Regions from separate parts of the Psychrobacter sp. Ps4 genome, predicted to be linked through region 1. Evidence: riboswitches for the same ligand, from Rfam matches in the RefSeq annotation. Region 1 holds a riboswitch; the other holds the start of a gene.

What was found. Region 1 has a riboswitch for thiamine pyrophosphate ahead of tenA (thiaminase II). Riboswitches for the same ligand answer to the same signal wherever they lie in the genome.
Region 2: another riboswitch for thiamine pyrophosphate. It lies ahead of thiC (phosphomethylpyrimidine synthase ThiC); the one in region 1 lies ahead of tenA (thiaminase II).

What each region holds. Positions count from the first base shown of each region.
Region 1 is NZ_JADQAK010000003.1:39,343-42,774, reverse strand. It holds gene I3252_RS02825 (bestrophin family ion channel) at 130-1,056, shown strand; TPP riboswitch at 1,429-1,548, shown strand; gene tenA (thiaminase II) at 1,687-2,334, shown strand; gene I3252_RS02815 (class I SAM-dependent methyltransferase) at 2,523-3,221, shown strand.
Region 2 is NZ_JADQAK010000005.1:65,974-69,405, forward strand. It holds gene thiC (phosphomethylpyrimidine synthase ThiC) at 1-1,668, opposite strand, end outside; TPP riboswitch at 1,917-2,060, opposite strand; gene pstS (phosphate ABC transporter substrate-binding protein PstS) at 2,353-3,432, shown strand, end outside.

The sequences.
Region 1 (3,432 bases):
GTATTTAAGTATCATCTTATTATTGCCATATTGGTAACTACTGATATCATAGGTCGCGATGATTTGAGTATACGCTGATTGATACCCTTGCCATCGCTTTTTTATACATGCCATCGATAGGAAACTGACATGATTGTCCGGCAAACCCCAAACGCTCTCAAGATACTTTTTACCCTGCACGGCTCTGTCATTCCAAAAATTTATCCGCAAATTTTGCTGATCGCGCTTCTCAGCACACTTATAACAATTATTCAGCACTGGCTTCCTGACTCTTTTCCTTATTATGGTATGGCTCCTTTTACCTTGCTAGGAATCGCGTTGTCGCTATTTCTTGGATTTCGTAACAATGCCAGTTATCAACGCTGGTGGGAAGCTCGAGGGCTTTGGGGTCAGTTGGTATATGATGCGCGTAGCTTAACCCGTCAAGTGCTGTCTTTTATAGATGCTGATACCGAGAATGGGCACGAGACTGGGCGAGCGATGGTTTACCTGACCATTGCTTTTGCGCATGCTGTGCGCCATCGCCTGCGCGGATCGTCACCTTGGCATGATGTCGAGCCTTTTGTCGCATCAAAACACCATGATAGTATGCGCCAAGCGCGCAACCTACCTGATTACATCATGCGCCTCATGGGTAAGCAGCTCGGCGACATTCGGCGTCAAGGACTGGTATCAGAACAAGTCATACAGAATATGGACGAGCGCCTGACGTCTATGACCATTGTATTGGCAGCCTGCGAGCGCATTCATAATACACCGCTGCCGTTTGCTTATATGCTGCTGGTCCATCGCACGACCTATCTGTATTGCATCATGTTGCCTTTTGGCTTGGTGGCCTCGCTCGGTTGGGTGACCCCGCTGATTTGTGCCGTGATCGCTTATACCTTTTTTGGTTTGGATGCCCTCAGTGAAGAGCTAGAAGAGCCTTTCGGCTTAGCCGCCAACAAACTACCCCTGACTGCTTTGTCGCGTACTATCGAGATCAATCTGCGAGAAGCACTAGAAGAGGCAGATATTCCGCCTGACATCACTCCTATCAATGGCTATTTACCATAGCCTCTTAGCTGAACGCCTATAAAGCATAAAGTAATCAATGCTAAATGAGACAGTGTCCCATGAAAGCATTGCCTTAATTCATAAGATATTTTTTAATATCCTACCGTTGGGTAGCTAAATAATATAGGCAATAGTAGAACTTTTATGAACACAAAATGCATTTGAAAGTAGTAATTTCTCTCGCCATTCTTGTGGTACTTAACCAGCTGAATAAAAGGTAAAATCCTGTCTATTTACGCTTGCAAGACAACCTTTATTCATGGTTTTTTGCGCATCACTTGCTAATGATGGCTGAATTCGTCTACCATAGAGCCGATTGCTTAAGTACGAGCAGTTTAAACTTATGTAAACTTTATATTTATTTCTGAAAAATAAACCTTGTCGGGGTGCTTTGATTTTTGATGCTTTAACTACAATTCAAAATCATGGCTGAGAGTTACCCGCGAACCTGATGCAGTTAGCACTGACGTAGGAAACAAGCGTGACATTTTATAGCACACCTCTTAAGCATCTATTGCTAAGCAAGCCTTGCCAGTTTATTCACATAATCTGGTAAGGTTTTTTTGTGCCTGCTCACTGATCACCTCCTACTCTTTGCTTACTCGCATTTTATAACAGTAAGTGAATACTATGAACTACCAAACGTTACGCCACCATTGCCCAACATGGGATGACTACATTCAGCATGATTTTGTCAAACAGCTAACGGCAGGTACGCTCGCCCCCGACAGCTTTCGTCACTACCTTGTGCAAGACTATTTATATCTTATTCACTATACCCGTGTGATGGCGTTGAGCGTGTATAAGAGTGATACGCTGGCACAAATGCGAGTCGGTCAAGCAGGCATCAACGCCATGCTCGATATGGAAATTGGCATGTATCTCGATTTATGTCATGAGTGGGACATCCCACTTAAAGCAGTAGAAAGCGCCCCTGAGTCTACCGTGACCATTGCCTATAGCCGCTACCTATTGGACGCTGCAATGTCAGGCTCATTGGCTGAACTTTATGCGGCGATTGCTCCTTGTTTGATGGGTTATGGCGAAATTGGCAAACGCATTAAAGAACAAGGTTTTGTCGCGGACAATCCTTACCAGCCATGGATTGATGTCTTTGCCAGTGACGAATTTCAAGCGATTACCGCGCAGAATGAAGCGCAGATCAACACGCTACTAGCACAGGCTAACCCCGCTCAGGCAGACAAGTTCCAACAGTTATTTAATACTGCTTCACGTATGGAAGTGAATTTTTGGCAGCAAGCGCTTGATCTGTCCTAGCCCCTATGCAAAGTGCTAGCTTTATGGCAAATTTAACGTCACGTACTATTCAATATAGTTGATTCAATTTAAAACAGTGATAAGACAACCGAGTGCAGATGTATGAGTAATACTTTAAGCGAAGTTAACGCTGTCACTCTTTTATAGTGGATTAACGATACAACAAAAAATACTCAAGGAGAAACACCATGGCAGCATTCGATGAACACGCAAGCGCGTATGACAGCTGGTTTTTTGACAACCAAAACTTACTGACCAGTGAGCTAAAACTGGTCGCTCATTTCTTAGATAAGGACAGTGAGATATTGTCTATCGGCTGTGGTAGCGGGTTATTTGAATCACTATTGGCGCAGGATTATGATATCCATGTCAAGCACGGCATTGAGCCTTCTAAAGACATGGCCGCCATTGCCGAAAAACGCGGTCTGCAAGTGGATATTAGTCCTGCCGAGACCTGTGAGATTGTGCCTGATAAGTTTGACATTATTATGTTTAACGGTAGTGTCAGCTACATCAACGATTTGGATGCCTGTATTAAAAAAGCATTTGATGCCTTAAAAATGGGCGGCAAATTGATTGTTATCGATGTGCCAAAAGAAAGCGGTTTTGCCAGCTTATATAATTTGGCCAGCTCATTAAATACTTGGGAGCATCCGCTGCTTGCGCACATCTCCCCTGCTGACCCTTATCCTATTGAACTGGTCAAGTCAGCAAATTGGCGCACCTCTGATGAAAAAATCGCGCTGATGCAAGCCAATGGTTTTGTCGATTTTGAGTATGCACAAACCTTACTGACCCATCCTATGTATGCCAATGACAAGGTGCAAGAAGTTATCGAAGGCTATGACCGTGGGGATTATGTCGCTGTTTGTGCTTATAAAAAATGAGCTGATATGTGTATTAGCATTTGATTAGCATTTGATTATCATGGATGACTGAGCAAAATTTATAATAGATCACAGTGATCTATAGCATACTGTCATTGCCATTTTAGCACTTGAATTATAAGTTTAGTGCCACTATAAATGGTGAATAAAGCTCTTATGCTAATAGCTAACATTTAATAAAGCGAGGCGCACATCATGACTGACAATCCAA
Region 2 (3,432 bases), on a different contig from region 1:
TAACGCATTATCACGAGCTTGTGCGCCCGGATGTCCTTTGGCAAGGTCGGCGGCATGAGCAGCGATTTTATAAGTGATGATACCGTCTTTAACATCTTTTTTATTAGGCAGACCTAAATGCTCTTTTGGCGTCACATAGCACAGCATCGCGGTACCAAACCAGCCGATCATTGCCGCACCAATTGCACTGGTGATATGGTCATAACCGGGTGCGATATCGGTGGTTAAGGGTCCTAAGGTATAAAAAGGTGCGTCGGCACAAACTTCTAATTGCAAGTCCATATTCTCTTTAATACGGTTCATCGCCACGTGCCCCGGACCTTCAATCATGACCTGTACGTCATGCCTCCACGCCACTTGGGTCAACTCGCCAAGGGTACGCAGCTCACCAAATTGCGCCTCGTCATTGGCATCTTGCAAACAGCCTGGACGTAAGCCATCGCCTAGACTAAACGCCACATCGTACTGCTTCATGATTTCACATATATCTTCAAAATGAGTATATAAAAAGCTCTCTTTATTATGAAACATGCACCACTGCGCCATGATAGATCCGCCACGCGAGACGATGCCCGTTAAGCGTCCAGCAGTTAGCGGCACGTACTCTAATAAAACACCCGCATGGATAGTAAAGTAATCGACACCTTGTTCGGCTTGCTCAATCAGCGTATCGCGGAATATCTCCCACGTTAAATCTTCAGCCACGCCATCGACTTTTTCTAGCGCTTGGTAAATCGGTACAGTACCAATCGGCACTGGCGAGTTACGAATCAGCCATTCGCGCGTTTCGTGAATATGATTGCCAGTCGACAAATCCATGATGTTATCCGCACCCCAACGCGTGGCCCACGTCATTTTAGACACCTCTTCATCGATAGAAGAGCCGAGCGCTGAGTTACCAATATTGGCATTAATTTTTACCAAAAAATTACGCCCGATAATCATCGGCTCAGATTCAGGGTGATTGATGTTATTTGGGATAATGGCGCGACCTGCAGCCACTTCACTCCGCACAAACTCAGGAGTGATAACCGTCGGCGTATTAGCGCCAAAGTTTTCACCGTCATGTTGACGCATATCGGTCAGCTCATGCTGTTTTTGCGTTTCGCGAATGGCGATGTATTCCATCTCAGGGGTGATAATGCCGCGGCGTGCATAGTACATCTGCGTGACGTTGCCAGCTTTGCCATCGACATCTTTGGCGCGGCGAGGTTTATCGATATGAGCAAATCGTAGATTGGCAGTGCTGATATCGCGGGCGCGTGCCATTCCATAAAAGCTAGACAGTCCGCTTAATTGCTCGGTATCACCGCGCTCATTTATCCAACCTTCACGCAGTTTCGGCAAGCCTTTGGTCAAATCAATCTCGACGTTGGGGTCGGTATACACGCCAGAGGTGTCATAGACATAAAACGGTGGATTTTGCTCCCATTCGCTTTCAGGGACGCCTTGCACAGGGGTAGGATCAAGGGTGATTTCACGCATGGGTACTTGAATATCGGATCTAGAGCCTTCGATATAGACTTTGCGCGAAGCAGGTAAGATGCGATGCAAATCACGCGCATCTTCCTCGAAGCGCGCATCACTGGCACTGCGGTGAGCAGGGGTCTTTAACGCATCTGTCTTAGAAGGTTTTTGAGAAGGAGAAGTGGCTAATAAAGTTGTCATATGCTGTCCTAGCGTGTTGGTTTTTGAATAAAAGCAACACCGCCAGTAGCTGCGGGGGGAGCATCTGTGATCCAGACAAATTCAGCTCATGAGCATCAGCCTACGACCAAATAATATAGTCACGGATGATGCTCATCAAACGTTGGACGCAGCTTTATATCAGTCTTCACTACTTAATAGCACATCACGCACATTAAGATAGTAATGAGGATAAAAAAGGCATTTCTGCACGTCCTTTGCCATAAATAACAAAGTGCTTAAGACTTCCCTGCGTCGGTACTAACCGCATCAGGTTCGGCGGGTGATCTCTCAGCGAATGTATAAAGGCGACTACTTTAATAAGGAAAGCTTATAAAGTGAGCCGATAATACACCGCACCCCGAGTCTGTCAGTGTTGTAAATCACATCAATACTAACAAAGTTCTGCAATGAGGGCTAATGATATTTAGATGAAAATATCAGGCGTTGAGTTTGAGGTTCGATGTTTTTATGAGAACGACTCTAGAGTACCAGTGATTGAAATCACTTGATATTACTGAGCTGTAGATAGCTTATCTAAATATTATGTAAAGCGAATGAAAGATTCTGGAGGTTGTCATTAAACTGTCATAAAGATTTGGCAAGATAGCACGCATGTCATAAACAATGCTTTTTTGTATCGTTGTTAAACTTTAGGAGTCCTACATGCGTTATTCGTTATTAGCAGTGGCCGTTAGTTGTACATTAGTGCTTACGGCATGTAATAAATCGACTGAAACGACAGAGCCAGCTGCGGATAGCAGTAGCGCTGTCACCACCACTGAAGCAACTACTCAGACAACATCTGCTTCTGCAGCAGGTTTTAAATCTGCTGAGAATATCGCTATGAATATCACGGGTGCAGGGGCATCGTTCCCGCAGCCTATTTATGCTAAATGGTCTTACGACTACAACGCTGCTACCGGTGGCCAAGTCAATTACCAATCGATTGGCTCTTCTGGTGGTATCAAACAAATCGAATCAAAAACAGTCGATTTTGGGGCGTCTGACGCGCCGATGACGCCTGAAGAGCTAGACGCAGCAGGCTTGATTCAGTTTCCGACGGTTATCGGTGGCGTCGTGCCAATCGTCAACATCGATGGTATTGAGCCGGGCGCGTTGAAATTAGACGGTGCAACGTTGGCAGACATCTATTTGGGTAAGATTAGCAACTGGAATGACCCAGCCATCAAAGCCATGAACCCAGATTTGACTTTGCCTGATGCAGCTATTACGACAGTATTCCGCTCAGATGGTTCTGGCACAACGTTTAACTTTACGGATTATCTTGCTAAAGTCTCGCCAGACTGGAAAGACACAGTTGGTGTTGATAAAACAGTCAAATGGCCAACGTCTGCGACTGGTGCAGGTGGTAAAGGTAACGAAGGGGTTTCAAGCTACGTAAATCGTATGAAAAACTCTATCGGCTACGTTGAGTATGCTTATGCCAAGCAAAACAACATGTCACATACTGCATTGAAAAACGCTGCTGGCAACGTCGTTCAGCCATCTGCTGAGACATTTGCTGCGGCAGGTGATATCGACTGGTCACAGCAAGCAGGCTTTTATAAAGTCATCACCAACTCTGAGACTGAGCAAGCATGGCCGATCGCTGCTGCGACCTTTATCCTAGTACATAAGCAACCAGAGAATCCTCAGCAAGTGGCTGGCGTGTTGAACTTCTTTGATTGGGCTTATACCCAAGGTGATGACGATGCTATGGCACTCGATTACGTACCATTCTCT